2 linked regions of the Collimonas fungivorans genome follow. Each later gene encodes a partner of the first gene's protein in a complex. Links are inferred from orthologs where the notes say so. Each region holds a gene or a part of one and is shown in the gene's direction. Other genes may lie near its edges.

Region 1 (8,042 bases):
TCCCGCCTATCTCCAATGCTACCGGCCAGCTTGAATTCAACGAAAAAGGCTTCAACCTGAACGGTATCAAGGGCAACCTGTTGGGCGGGCCGGTGCAAGCCAGCGGCGGCACCCAGGCTGACCGCCAGACCCTGATCAAGATCGAAGGCAATGCCGGCGCCGACGGCTTGCGCGCCATGTATCCCGCTGCAGCGATGCAAAAGCTGCTGTCCCACGCCAGCGGCAGCAGCCGTTATACAGCCACGGTGGCGATCCGCGATCATCATCCGGAGCTGGTGGTCGAGTCCAGCTTGCAAGGCATAGGCCTGGATTTCCCTGAACCATTGCGCAAGAGCGCCGGCGAAGCCATGCCGTTCAAATTCGAGTGGCTGGGTGTCGCTTCCGACGATGCGGCGATGGCGCGCGATGAACTCAAGCTGGCCTTGGGATCTGCCATCGTCGCGCGCTACCAGCGGCAGAAGCCGCTCGGCAAGAACGCCGTCGAGAACGGCAAACCCGCCGACTGGAAAATTCTGCGCGGCGGCATCGGCATCAATTCACCGGCGCCGGAACCGGATAGCGGAGTGGCGATCAACATGAACGCCAAGACCTTGAACGTCGACGCCTGGAACAACCTGGCCGGCGCCTTGAACGAGGACGGCGCAGTCAAGACCGGCGAGGAAACGCCTCTGACCGGCCTGGCGCAGTATGCCGAACCTAACCTGGTGTCGGTCAAGGCCAACCAGCTGATCCTGCTTGGCAAGACGCTGGACAACGTGGTGCTGGGCGCCACTCATCAGAAAAATTCCTGGCAGGTCAACATCGACTCCAGGCAGGCTTCGGGCTTCGTGACCTGGAACGCTTCACCGTCGGGCCGCGGCCTCGGCAAGGTTACCGCGCGCCTGTCTTCGCTGATCATTCCGCAAGGCGGCGAGACGGATGTCGGCGACGTGCTGGAAGGCAAGGGCGGCTCCACCCAGATTCCCGGGCTGGACATCATCGCCGAGGATTTCCAGCTGCTCGGCAAGAAGCTCGGACGGCTTGAACTGAGCGCCAACAATGTGCGCGCCAACGTCGGCAACGAATGGCGCATCCATAAACTGTCGATCAAGAATCCCGACGCGGAATTGAAGGCCGACGGCAAATGGACCACCGTCAACGGCGACAACACCACCAGCCTGACTTACGCCATGGATATCGCCGATGCCGGCAAGCTGCTGGACCGTTTCGGTTTCGCGCACGTGCTGCGCGCCGCCAAGGGACGCATGGACGGCGAAGTCAGCTGGAAGGGTCTGCCGTTCACCATGGATATTCCATCACTGTCCGGCCAGATCAACCTGGACATGGCGGCAGGCCAGTTCCTGAAAGTCGATCCGGGCGCCGCCAAGCTGCTCGGGGTGCTCAGCCTGCAATCGCTGCCGCGCCGCCTGACCCTGGATTTCCGCGACATCTTTTCTGAAGGTTTTGCTTTCGATAGCGTAGTCGGCACCGCTTCGATCACGCAGGGCAAGGCACATACCGACAACTTCAAGATGCGCGGCGTCAGCGCCACGGTGCTGATGGACGGCGTCGCGGACATCGCGCGCGAGACCCAGGACCTGCACGTAGCGGTGCTGCCGGAAATCAATGCCGGCACCGCCTCGGTGGTGGCGCTGGCGATCAATCCGGTGATTGGCATCGGCACTTTCCTGGCGCAGCTGTTCCTGCGCGATCCGCTGATGCGGGCTTTTACCTTTGAATATAATATTACCGGCGGCTGGACCGATCCGGTCGTGACCAAACTCGATCACAAGACCGAGACGCCGACCGCAAGCACCCCGATCTGTCGTCCGGCCGCTGATCCTTGCCACAACGTTTGCCACAGCGCAGGAGTTTCGCACCATGAGCCAAGCATCCAGTCCAGCCAGTTTCAACATCGCCGCGATCCAGATGGTGTCGACGCCGGTGCTGGAAGAAAATTTCAACACCGCGCGGCGCCTGGTAGCCGAAGCCGCCGCGCAGGGCGCGCAGCTGGTGCTGCTGCCTGAGTACTGGCCCATCATGGGCATGCAGGACACCGACAAGCTGACCTGCGCCGAAATCCTGGGTGAAGGACCGATCCAGATTTTCATGGCGCAGCTGGCGCGAGAGCATGGCATCTGGCTGATCGGCGGCACGCTGCCGATGATCGCCGACGAGGTCGGCAAGGTGCTCAACACCACCCTGGTATTCGACCCGGACGGCCGCCAGGTCAGCCGCTACGACAAGATCCACTTGTTCAGTTTCAGCAAAGGCGAGGAATCCTACGATGAAGCGCGCACTATCGTCTACGGCAAGGACACCGGCAGTTTCCAGGCGCCGTTCGGCAAGGTCGGCTTGTCGGTCTGCTACGACCTGCGTTTCCCCGAGCTGTACCGGGCGCTTGGCGATTGCTCCCTGATTGTGGTGCCGGCGGCGTTTACCTACACCACCGGCAAGGCCCACTGGGAAATCCTGCTGCGCGCCCGCGCCGTCGAAAACCAGTGTTATGTGCTGGCGGCAGCGCAAGGCGGCAAGCACCCCAACGGCCGCCGCACCTGGGGCCACAGCATGCTGATCGACCCCTGGGGTGAAATTAAATCGGTGCTGGCGGAAGGCGAGGGCCTTGTCAGCGGCAGCATCGACCCCCATTTCCTTAAGGGAGTGCGGGACAGTTTGCCGGCGTTGCTGCATCGCAAGTTATAGCAATCGTTGGCAATACGAATTATCTATTAGATATTACTATTTTCAGCGCCCGGGCCAGCCCGGCCCGGGATGCTCTACAATCCGTACTAACACCACAGTAAAACCGGAATACCAATGAAACCATTTGAACCAAACCTGGGCACTTTAGCCATCGCGCGCGATATCCTGTTGACGCCTTTCGGCCTGGACGAGTCGAGCTTGCTGAAAGCGCTGGGGACCATGTTCACGCACAAGGTCGACTACGCCGACCTCTATTTCCAGTTCACCAAGAGCGAAGGCTGGAGCCTGGAAGAAGGCATCGTCAAGACCGGCAGCTTTTCCATCGACCAGGGAGTAGGCGTGCGCGCCATTTCCGGCGACAAGACTGCGTTTTCGTATTCCGATGAAATTTCCGAGCGTGCCTTGCACGACGCCGCGGTAGCCACCCGCACTATCGCCCGCCAGGGCGCCGGCAAGATCAAGATCGCCGCCGGCATGCAGCAAAGCGGCGGCCGTTCCCTGTACCTGCCGAATGATCCGCTGGTGTCGCTGGACGCCACCGAAAAGGTCAAGCTGCTGGAACGGGTAGAGCGCCTGGCGCGCGCCAAGGATCCGCGCGTGGTGCAAGTGATGGCCGGCCTGGCCGCAGAATACGATGTAGTGCTGGTGGCGCGCAGCGACGGCGTGATCGCCGCCGATATCCGGCCGCTGGTGCGCCTGTCGGTGACGGTCATCGTCGAACAGAACGGCCGCCGCGAAACCGGCAGCAGCGGCGGCGGCGGACGCTACAGCTACAGCTATTTCAGCGATGACTTGCTGGAGCAGTACGCGGCTGACGCAGTCGCTTCGGCGCTGGTCAACCTGGACGCGCGGCCGGCCCCGGCCGGCCCGATGACCGTAGTGCTCGGACCTGGCTGGCCCGGCATCCTGCTGCACGAAGCGATCGGCCATGGCCTGGAAGGCGATTTCAACCGCAAGGGTTCCAGCACGTTCTCCGGCCGCATCGGCGAACGGGTGGCGGCCAAGGGCGTCACCGTGGTGGATGACGGCACCATCGCCGACCGCCGCGGTTCGCTGAATATCGACGACGAAGGCAATCCTAGCCAGTGCACCACCCTGATTGAAGACGGCATCCTGAAAGGCTATATCCAGGACACCATGAACGCGCGCCTGATGAAGATGCCGGTGACCGGCAACGCCCGCCGCGAATCGTTCGCCCACCTGCCGATGCCGCGCATGACCAACACCTACATGCTGGCCGGCGACAAGGATCCGGCGGAAATCCTGGCATCGGTGAAGAACGGTTTGTACGCAGTCAATTTCGGCGGCGGCCAGGTCGATATCACCAACGGCAAGTTCGTGTTTTCGGCGAGCGAAGCCTACATGATCGAAAACGGCAAAGTCACTTATCCGGTCAAGGGCGCAACCCTGATCGGCAACGGTCCGGACGTGCTGAACCGGGTTTCCATGATCGGTAACGACATGAAACTCGATCCCGGCGTCGGCGTCTGCGGCAAGGAAGGCCAGAGCGTGCCGGTCGGCGTCGGCCAGCCTACCTTGCGCATTGATGGCGTGACTGTCGGCGGCACCGCTTAAGGCTATGGCAGAAGCAACGATGATGGGATGGCATTGGCTGCCGTTCCAGGAGTTGAGTACTGTGCAATTGTATGCGGCGATGCAGTTGCGGCAGCGTGTATTCGTGCTGGAACAGACCTGCGTATTCCAGGATGCCGACGGTATCGATCTGCATTCCTGGCACGGCCTGGGTTATCTGCCGAACGGCGAGCTGGGCGCGTATGCGCGCATCGTGCCGCCGGGGCAAGCGTTCCACTTGCCGTCGATCGGGCGAGTGGTGACAGCACCCGAGCTACGCGGCAAAAGCGCCGGTTACGAACTGATGCAGCAGGCCATGGCGCAAACCGCCAGGCTGTTTCCAGGGCGTGACGTCAAGATCGGCGCGCAAGCGCACTTGCAGCGGTTTTATAGTCGCTTTGGCTTCGAACCGGTTGGCGAGCTGTACGACGAGGATGGTATTTCACACATTCATATGATCGCACCGGCCGCACCATAACGCATTCTGGATCATCAGCTCAAATCGGGTTATCCTCCTCAGGCAAATTGATAGCCGTCTTTTACCAGGAAGCCGAATGAGCCAGAGCTTGCAAGCGATTGCCGAACGATACGATGTGGACGACCGCATCTTCAAGGAAGAGATCGCCACCCAATACCAGCCGGTGGTCCTGCGCGGTTATGTTAAGCACTGGCCGGCGGTGCGGCTGGCCAAGACTTCTACCGAAGCGATTTGCGATTACCTGAGAAAACTGGATAGCGGCAGCGACGTCGATGCGATCATGACGCCGCCGCAAGCCAAGGGCCGCATCTTCTACGATGAAACCATGAACGGTTTCAACTACCTGCGCAACCGGCTGCCGGTCTCCGCCATCCTCGAACAGTTGCTGCGTTACCGGCAGTTTGCCGATCCGCCGGCAGTCGCGGCCCAGAGCGCGCTGATTTCCAGCTGCCTGCCGGGATTCCTGGATGAGAACAGATTGTCGGTGCTTGGCCCCGAAGTCATCCCCAGGATCTGGATAGGCAACGCCGTCACCACTCCGGCGCATTTTGACGACGCCCATAACATCGCTTGCGTGGTCAGCGGCAAGCGCCGGTTTACCCTTTTCCCGCCGGAGCAGATCGGCAATCTTTATATCGGCCCCCTGGATTTCGCACCCACCGGTGCGCCGATCAGCATGGTGGCGCTGAACCAGCCGGATTTTAAAAAATATCCCAAATTCAAGGATGCCCTGAAAGCAGCCCGGTCGGCAGAACTGGAGCCGGGCGATGCGCTCTACATACCGCCGCTGTGGTGGCATCATGTCGAATCGCTGCAGGCATGCAATATCCTGGTCAATTACTGGTGGGGCGGCGCGGTCGGCACGGCCGATTCCATCCACTCCGGCTCCGACAGCCTGATGCTGGCCCTGATCAACCTGAAAAAGCGGGCACCGGCTTATCGCCAGGCCTGGGCCGCCATCTTCAACCATTATGTTTTTGACGACAATACAGACCTGGCTGCGCATATTCCACCGCACCGGCATGGCGTCCTGGGCGACATGTCGGCGGAACAGGAACAGCAAGTGCGGAATTACCTGGCGAACAAACTGAAAGGCTCTTGATGGGCTTTCAGTAATGATGAAAAACAGCAACCGAAAGGAAAATCATGTCCAATGTCAGCTCACCGCAACAGATAGCCGCCTCACTGACAGAACACTGGTCGCCGCGCGTGGTGGCCGAGGTCGACGACTCTTACGTCAAGGTTGCGAAGGTAAAAGGTTCGTTGGCCTGGCACAGCCATGACAACGAAGACGAACTGTTCCTGATCCTGAAAGGCCGCTTGCGCATCGAAATGGAAGACCGCACGGTAGAACTGGGCGAGGGCGAAATGTTCGTCGTTCCGAAAGGCGTGCGGCATAACCCGGTGGCGGAACAGGAGTGCCACATCATGCTGATCGAACGCAAGACCACGCTGCATACCGGCGATGTCGTCAGTGAAAAAACGCGTTCGCTGGACGATCAGTTGCGCCCACTGTAAAAAATTACCGGCCTGCAGCCGTCTGGTTCTGCCGCGCTTTCCAGTGCGCGTAGTCTCGCGGCAGGCAGACTGCGCAGGGCCGGTAGCCGGCAGCTCGTGCATCAGCCTGGTTGAGAAAAAATACCCGGTTCTTCACATAACCGCCTCGCGCAATCGCTTGCAGCGCCGCACGGCAATCGAGGCGGCCGTAAATGCGGCTGCGGCGGTGGCCGCCCAATGCGCCCGGACGGTCGCTGTCGTAGCCGCTGCCGTCGGCGCCGACGAGCCGCCACTTCCGTTTCATTTTCTTTGTTCGCGTTCCAGCAATGCGTGCTTGCGTTCCACTCCCCAGCGATAACCCGAAGCGCTGCCGTCGCTGCGGATCACGCGATGGCAGGGAATCGCCACTGCCAGGCTATTGGCGGCGCATGCCTGGGCCACGGCGCGCACCGCCTTGGGCGAGCCGATGCGCGCCGCGATTTCAGCATAGCTGGTGGTGCTGCCGGCCGGGATATCGCGCAACGCCTGCCAGACACGCTGCTGGAAAGCCGTGCCGCGCACATCCAGCGGCAGGTCCAGGCCGAGGGCAGGCGCTTCGATGAAACCCACTACCTGCGCCACCAGCTGTTCGAAATCATGGTCGGCGCCGATCAGGTGGGCGCGCGGGAATTTATCCTGCAAATCGTGCGCCAGCGCGTTCGGATCGTCGCCCAGGAAGATGGCGCAGACGCCGCGTTCGCTTCGCGCCACCAGGATCGCGCCCAGCGAGCATTCGCCGATGGCAAAACGGATATCGGTATTGGCGCCGCCGGCGCGATAGTCGGTCGGCGTCATGCCCAATACCTTGCCGGAAGCTTCATAAAAACGGCTGTTGGAATTGAAGCCGGCGTCGTAGATCGCCTCGGTCACCGAGTGGCTATGGCTGAGATGATCGCGTACTTTTTTTGCGCGATGGGCATTGGCGTAGGCCTTGGGCGTGAGTCCGGTGACGGCCTTGAATACGCGATGGAAATGAAACAGGCTGAGGCCGGCGTCGGCAGCCAGCATTTCCAGGCTCGGCAATTCTTCCGCGCTTTCGATACGGCGGCAGGCGGCCGCTACCAGTTCGGCATGGTGTGCCGCCACCGAGGTCTGGTCGGCGCCGCGTTTGCTGGGCCGGTAGCCGGCTGCTTCGGCCGCCGCCGGCGTATCGAAAAACTCGACGTTTTCCGGGCGCGGCAGGCGCGTCGGGCTGCTCGGGCGGCAATACACGCCAGTGGTCTTCACCGCATAGACAAATTGCGTGTCTGCGGCCGGATCGCGCGCCAGCACCGCCGCCCAGCGCGGATCGCGCTCGGCAGCTTGCCTGGCAGTATGTTGGTGTTGTGTCAGCGCTCGCATATCGGCTTCCGGTTGGCTATGGTTGTATCGTAGCTGTACTTTAGCAATGCATCGGAGGCCGGGCACTCCGAGTCTTGCCGTCAAATTCAGACATTATCCTCATAATCCTCCTGATTTTTCGGCAGGCGCCACAGATACCAGGCAGCTACGGTGCGGTAGGGACTTCAGGCCAGGCCGATGTCGCCGATCTGTCTTTTGGTCGGCGCCTGCGGCAGGTTCTTCAGGCGGCGGTAACCTTCGCGCACGCCGAAATCGTCAGCTGGCAAGATATCCATGCGCTCCAGCGTATAGATCAGGAACATCTCGACCGTCCAGCGGCCGACGCCGCGCAAGCTGGTCAGGCGTTCGATGAGATCGGCGTCGTTCATGGCTACAGCTTCGGCGTGCGGCGGCACGACGCCATCCAGTGCCGCCTGCGCAATGCCGTGGATAG
Region 2 (6,881 bases), 300 kb from region 1 along the record:
GCAAACGGAAATGATCGAATTCAATGTGCAGGACATGACTTGCGGCCATTGCGCCGGCCGCATTACCAAAGCCATCAACGGCGTGGATGCAGGCGCCAAGGTGGAGATCAGGATAGAAGGGCGCACGGTATCGGTTGAGAGCACCGCGACTGCGGGCGAACTGGCCGAAGCGATCAGGGATGCCGGTTATACACCGCAGACAGCGTAGGGTGGGCACGCTTTTGTGCCCACGCGTGACCGGGATAACCGGAGTGCAAACTCGCGCAGCACGGAAATAGGTATGTAGGTAGAGTCAATGCACGCGTGGGCACAATGTGCCCACCCTACAGAGGCATGTCAGGCCAGCACGCGGCGCAGCCAGCTGCCGATATCCGCTACTTCTTCCGCGCACACCGAATGCGGCATCATGTATTCATGCCATTCCACCTGATAACCCAGTTGCTTGAGCAAGTCGCGTGATTTTTCCGCGCGGTCGATCAGCACCACAGGATCGCCGCGGCCATGCGCCTGGAAAATCGGCGTGTGCTGGTTGGCGGCATGGCGTTCCGCCTCAGTCTTGTCGCTCAGCGGCAAGTAGCCGGACAGGCACATCAGGCCAGCCAGTTTCTGCGGATATCGCAAACCGGTTTGCAGCGCCATTGCGCAGCCTTGCGAGAAGCCGGCGATCACGATTTTGTCGGCTGCGATGCCGAGTGCGATCTGCTGGGCGATCAGGGCTTCGATTTCGATTTGCGACTTGCGCAGGCCGGCTTCGTCCTCGCGCCGGATCAGGTCGGTAGTGAGGATGTCGTACCAGGCCGGCATCACATAACCGTTGTTGATGGTCACCGGGATCGCCGGCGCGCTCGGGAACACGAAGCGGATCCCAGGGCAGCCGCTCAGGTCCAGCTCCTTCACGATAGGGACGAAGTCGGAGCCGTCGGCGCCGAGGCCGTGCATCCAGATGACGGCTGCGGTTGGCGTTTCGGAGGTAGAGATTTCCAGGGTTTCGAGGGTGCTTGACATGAGATGGTCCGGATAGAAAGATGGATCGGAATTTTTGAGGTGGCGTCAGATTACCATCAGGTCTTTGCCGACGATGATTTCGCCGCTGAACTGCCGGCGCGCCTCGGCCGACCACATGTCGTCGCTGATCGCCGGGTCGCCGCCCGGCACGAAGTGACTCAGCACCAGTGTCTTGACGCCGGCGCGCGCCGCCACCATGCCGACCTGGGCGGTGCTGGTGTGGCTCTTGACCAGGTGGTCGAGCAGGGTCGGCGCATTGTCGACGGTCTTCATCAGCTTCTCCAGCGCCGGCAGGTACATCACTTCATGCACCAGCACGTCGGCGCCCTTGGCCAGCTTGATCAGGTTCTCGTTATAGGCGGTATCGCCGGAGAACACCACCGAGCGGTCCCTGGTGTCGAAACGATAGGCGAAGGCGGGCTTGAGCGTGTAGTGGTCGACCAGTGCCGCAGTCACCTTGACCTGGTCGTTTTCCATGACTACGCGCGGGCCGTCGAATTCGTGGGTGTTGATCAAGGGGCGCAATGGCGGCCGGCCTTCTTCCTGCATGCGGGTGGCGATGTCGATGGCATTCATGTGGACAAAATCGTCCATCATCTGGCGCATTCCCGGCGGGCCATACAGATGCACGGGAGTCGCCAGCCCGGTGGCCCAGGCCAGGAACACCAGGTTGCCGAGGTCGGCGTTGTGGTCGGAGTGCTGGTGGGTCAGGAAAATATCACGTATCTGCGGCAGCTTGACGCCCGCTTTGGTCAGCTGTAAAGCAACGCCATTGCCGCAGTCGACAACATACGGCTGGCCGTCCACCAGCAGCACATTGGCCGGCGCCGCGCGCAAGGCTGACGGCGTCGGTCCGCCCTTGGTGCCCAGCAGGATCAGTTGCGTGCCCTTGCTGGCTGTCGCCGTCTGCGCCTGCGCCAGCCAGGGCAACGCGGCGGCACTGCCCGCAGCCAGCGCGAGCCGCATGAAGTTGCGGCGCACAGCGCGCGATTTATTCATTGTCTGTTTTTCCCTTCAGGCAGAGGGCTTGTGCAAGGCAGGGCTTGGAAATGGCCGTTGGCGACATGGATGCGGGGCGCGGAAAAAGTTAAATGACGAAGATGCGCTTAGGCTGGTTTGATCGCCGACTTCGGCCGGAACGCCTTGCATACTGCTTCATTGGTTTCAATGTACGGACCGCCGATCAGATCGATGCAATAGGGCACGGCAGCGAAGATGCCGGATACCTTTTGTTTGCCGTCGGCGTCTTTCAAGCCTTCCAGGGTTTCCTTGATGGCTTTTGGCTGGCCCGGCAGGTTCAGGATCAAGGCCGCGTGGTCGGCGCTTTCCCGGATCACCGCGACTTGCCGCGACAGGATCGCGGTCGGCACGAACTGCAGGCTGATTTGCCGCATCTGTTCGCCGAAGCCTGGCATTTCCTTGGTCGCCACCGCCAAGGTCGCTTCCGGCGTCACATCGCGCCGCGCCGGACCGGTGCCGCCGGTGGTCAGCACCAGGTCGCAATGCTGCTGGTCCACCAGCTCGGCCAGGGTTTGTTCAATCAGTGTACGGTCGTCGGCGATCAGGCGGGTTTCGACTTGCCATGGAGTGCTCAGCGCAGCCGCCAACCAGTCTTGCAGGGCAGGGATGCCCAGGTCCTGATAGACGCCGGTGCTGGCGCGGTCCGAAATCGACACCAGGCCGATTTTCAAGTTCGCGGCCGGCGCCGGATCAATTGTGCTCATCTTGCTCGTCGTCTTCGGCGTCGCTATCGTTCTGGTCCTGGTTGCCCGACGATTTTTGCAGCTCTTTCAGCAGCTGGAAAATCTCGCGATACGCTTTCGGCGGTTTGTTCTCGGCCTGCTCCTTACGCGCATTGCGGATCATGGTGCGCACGTGCTGCACATCCAGTTCCGGATGCTGCGCCAGCAGTTCGGTCAACGCGCCGTCATTCTTCAGCAAGCGGTCGCGGTGGCGTTCCAGCGCGTGCATGGCGGCGGTGTCGGCTTTCGAGAGGCCTCTCCAGCTGTCCAGGGTTTTCTGGATTTCGGCTATTTCGTGCGGCTCCAGCGTACGCATCTTCTTGCCTACGTACTGGGTCTGGCGGCGGCGACCTTCGTGGTCCTTGATCTGCTGGCATTCGAGGATGGCGTCGCGCACATCTTCCGGCATCGGCACGCGCTTGACGCGGTCGCGCGACTCGGCGATCAGCTCTTCGCCGAGCTTCTGCAAGGCAGTCATTTCGCGCTTGAGCTGGGACTTGGAGGGACGGTCGTATTCTTGTTCGAACTCGCTGGACTGAAAGCCGCAGGAGCCCCGATTGGGATTTGGCATGATGTTAAGGGTACTTCCATACTGTAAACGACTGCTATGATAACCGTTTTATACCTAATTCGAAGAAAACCGACCCATGAGCGACTCCGTATTTACCCATAGTCAAGCCCAATTACAACAGCTGGCGCAGGATGTCTTGCGTTATGCGCGGGAAAAAGGCGCTTCCAACGCCGCGGTTGAAATCAGCGAAGGCAGCGGCTTGTCGGTGGGCGTGCGCAAGGGCAGCGTCGAAACGATCGAGCAAAACAAGGACAAGGGTATGGGCGTCACCGTCTACCTGGGCGAGGAAGGCCATACCCGGCGCGGTAATGCCAGTACTTCCGACTTTTCGGCCAAGGCCCTGCAGGATACGGTCGAAGCGGCTTACAACATCGCCCGTTTCACAGCCGAAGACGATTGCGCCGGCTTGCCGGATGTTGATACTTTGGAAATGAACCCGCTGGACCTGAAGCTGTGTTCGCCGTGGCTGATCTCGGCGGAAGAAGCTGTCGAATTGGCAAAACGTTGCGAAGCGGCAGCATTTGCCGTCGACAAGCGCATAACCAACAGCGAGGGCGCTGGCGTCTACGCCCAGCAATCGCACTTCGTCAGTGCCAATTCGCGCGGTTTCATGGGCGGCTACCCGTTTTCGCGCCATACCATTTCGGTGGCGCCTATCGCCGGCAAGGGCGGCAACATGCAGCGCGACGACTGGTATTCGTCGATGCGCGATGCAAAGCAGCTGGCCAAGCCGGAAGCGATCGGTCGTTACGCCGCAGAGCGTGCACTGGCGCGGCTGAACGCGCGCCAGCTGGATACCCGCAAGTGTCCGGTGCTGTTCGAGGCGCCTCTGGCGGCAGGCCTGCTGGGCGCTTTCGTACAGGCGGTGTCGGGCGGCGCGTTGTACCGCAAATCGACCTTCTTGCTGGATACCCTGGGCAAATCGGTGTTTGCGCCGCATATCCAGATCGTGGAAGACCCGCATGTCATCGGCGCGGTTGGTTCGGCGCCCTTCGACGAGGAGGGTGTCAAGACCCAGCGCCGCGACGTGGTCAAGGATGGCGTGGTGCAGGGTTATTTCCTGTCGACCTACTCGGCGCGCAAGCTGGGCATGAAAACCACGGGCAATTCCGGCGGATCGCATAACCTGAGCATTACTTCCACGCTGACCAAATCCTCGGACAACTTCAAGGCGATGCTGAAAAAGCTCGATACCGGCCTGCTGGTGACCGAACTGATGGGGCAGGGCGTCAACTACGTCACCGGCGATTATTCGCGCGGCGCTTCCGGCTACTGGGTCGAGAAGGGCGTGATCCAGTATCCGGTGGAGGAAATCACGATTGCCGGCAACATGAAAGACATGCTGGCGCAGATCGTCGCCATCGGCGCCGATACGCTGATCCGCGGCACCAAGCAGACCGGCTCGGTGCTGATCGAGAGCATGACCGTGGCAGGCAACTGACCACAGGTATCCTGCCGCCGTACAGGCGGTTTTAAGCGTTATTCGACACCTCCTTCGCGGAGGTGTTTTTTTTTGCCAGCATCGTTTACATTGCCTGAGCATCAAAAAAAGCAAGCGCTTGCGCAAGCGCTTGCTTTCCACTAATATTGATCGCAAATCAGGTCGCAAACCGTATTTCGGCGCGGCCCAGATAAAGATAAAAGACGCAAGGAGACAAATGAAAATCCCGCATCCCGGCAAGGCGCCAGGCCTTGGCTTCGCACCAGCATCAAGAGCTTATATTGAGCGTTCGCTCACGCCAAGAATGTTGTTGACATTGTCGACTCCTTGATTTTCCCGAAAAATCTTATCCGGTCGCACAAGTTTTTCATCGATTCGACGAGTTTTGAAAAAAACTGATCGATCAGTCAAAACAAGGGGTTATTCATGAAACCTGAAGCAGGCGCAACGCCAATCCTCGAGATGCGCGGCATCTCCAAGACCTTCAGCGGCTTGCGGGTGCTGAAAGAGGTCGACCTGACCGTGTATGCCGGCGAAGTCCATGCCTTGATGGGCGAGAACGGCGCCGGCAAGTCGACCCTGATGAAAGTCCTGTCGGGCGCCCATCAGGCCGACCCTGGCGGCGAGATCCGCATCGACGGCCGGCGTGTGGCCAGCTACGGTCCGGGCGCCGCCAAGGAACACGGCGTGGCGGTCATCTACCAGGAGCTGAGCCTGTGCCCTAACCTGAGCGTGGCCGAGAACATCTACCTGGGCCGCGAGCTGAAGCGCGGCTGGAGCGTCGACCGCAAGGCGATGGAGGCGGGCTGTGTCGATGTCTTGAAACGCCTGGGAGCGGAATTCACGCCGCAGACCAGGATCAGCACCCTGTCGATCGCCGAACGCCAGCTGGTGGAGATTGCACGCGCGATCCATGCCCACGCGCGGATCCTGGTGATGGACGAACCGACGACGCCGCTGTCTTCGCGCGAGACTGACCGTTTGTTCGCATTGATCCGGCAGCTGCGCCAGGAAGGCCTGGCGATCGTCTACATCAGCCATCGCATGGCGGAAATCTACGAATTGTCGGACAAGGTCTCGGTATTGCGAGACGGCAAGCACGTCGGCATGCTGGCGCGCGCGGAGCTGTCGGCCGAGGCGCTGGTGAAAATGATGGTGGGGCGCGACCTCTCCGGTTTCTACAAGAAGGAACATGCGCCTTACGATCCCGGCAATGTGGTCATGCGGGTGCGCGACATGGCTGACGGCAAACGGGTGCGCGGCTGCAGCTTCGACCTGCATGCGGGCGAGGTGCTGGGCATCGCCGGCCTGGTCGGCGCCGGCCGCACGGAATTGGCGCGCCTGATTTTTGGCGCCGATCCGCGCATTTCCGGCACGCTGGAAGTCGCCGGCAAGGCGGTCACGGCGTTGCGCGGCCCGGTCGATGCGATCCGCGCCGGCGTGGTGTACCTGACCGAGGACCGCAAATCGCAAGGCCTGTTCCTGGACATGAGCGTGCGCGACAACATCAACGTCTGCGCCTGCGTGCCGGACGCCAGCTACGGCGGCGTGCTGGACCGCAACCGCGGCGCGCAGCGCGCCAGCGCCGCCATCAAGTCGCTGGCGATCCGGGTGGCTTCTCCCAACATCAATGTCGGCGCGCTATCCGGCGGCAACCAGCAGAAAGTATTGCTGGCGCGCCTGCTGGAAATCAAGCCGCATGTGCTGATCCTGGATGAGCCGACGCGCGGGGTCGACATCGGCGCCAAGTCGGAGATTTACCGCATCATCAACGAACTGGCCCAGGCCGGCATCGGCGTGGTGGTGATTTCCAGCGAGCTGCCGGAAATCGTCGGTACCTCGGACCGGGTGCTGGTGATGCGCGAAGGCGAGCTGGTGGCGGAGCTGGGCGGGCATTCCGGACGCGAAATCACCCAGGAAAACATTATCGAACTGGCGACAGGCGCGCAGCAGGTCCAGCCGCAGGCTGCTTGATCGGCAGGCGGTTTGAGCACGTTAGGCGGTAATCATGAATCAGAACAGCAAGGAGACAACTATCATGGAAGCTAGTAGCAAGATCACGGCCGAAACTATCGGCAAGCGCGAGCAGCTGCGCGGTTTGTTGCGCACGGTCGGCATGCTG

The links. Proteins that work in one complex are often made in the same cells at the same time.
Region 2: the proteins of tldD (region 1) and pmbA are in contact, whole or in part, in a solved structure (PDB 5NJ9), measured with the Escherichia coli proteins. The link is inferred for Collimonas fungivorans from one-to-one orthologs.

What each region holds. Positions count from the first base shown.
Region 1 is NZ_CP013232.1:4,237,621-4,245,662, reverse strand. What follows is about bases 2,103-5,026. They hold tldD (metalloprotease TldD), read left to right. Parts: upstream 2,103-2,796; coding sequence 2,797-4,257; downstream 4,258-5,026. Other genes in these bases: CFter6_RS18475 (cupin-like domain-containing protein), read left to right, coding at 4,809-5,026; CFter6_RS18480 (GNAT family N-acetyltransferase), read left to right, coding at 4,277-4,732; CFter6_RS18490 (carbon-nitrogen hydrolase family protein), read left to right, coding at 2,103-2,682. Outside these bases: CFter6_RS26515 (YhdP family protein), read left to right, coding at 1-2,006; more of CFter6_RS18490, read left to right, coding at 1,909-2,102; more of CFter6_RS18475, read left to right, coding at 5,027-5,834; CFter6_RS18470 (cupin domain-containing protein), read left to right, coding at 5,879-6,250; CFter6_RS18465 (Ada metal-binding domain-containing protein), read right to left, coding at 6,255-6,533; bifunctional DNA-binding transcriptional regulator/O6-methylguanine-DNA methyltransferase Ada, read right to left, coding at 6,530-7,609; CFter6_RS18455 (DNA-3-methyladenine glycosylase family protein), read right to left, coding at 7,774-8,042. UniProt on the Escherichia coli protein: Metalloprotease involved in CcdA degradation. Suppresses the inhibitory activity of the carbon storage regulator (CsrA).
Region 2 is NZ_CP013232.1:3,942,155-3,949,035, reverse strand. The notes cover bases 2,618-5,576. They hold pmbA (metalloprotease PmbA), read left to right. Parts: upstream 2,618-3,394; coding sequence 3,395-4,759; downstream 4,760-5,576. Other genes in these bases: CFter6_RS16995 (sugar ABC transporter ATP-binding protein), read left to right, coding at 5,186-5,576; yjgA (ribosome biogenesis factor YjgA), read right to left, coding at 2,716-3,318; mog (molybdopterin adenylyltransferase), read right to left, coding at 2,618-2,729. Outside these bases: CFter6_RS17025 (heavy-metal-associated domain-containing protein), read left to right, coding at 11-208; CFter6_RS17020 (alpha/beta hydrolase), read right to left, coding at 337-1,005; CFter6_RS17015 (MBL fold metallo-hydrolase), read right to left, coding at 1,051-2,004; more of mog, read right to left, coding at 2,112-2,617; more of CFter6_RS16995, read left to right, coding at 5,577-6,733; CFter6_RS16990 (ABC transporter permease subunit), read left to right, coding at 6,798-6,881.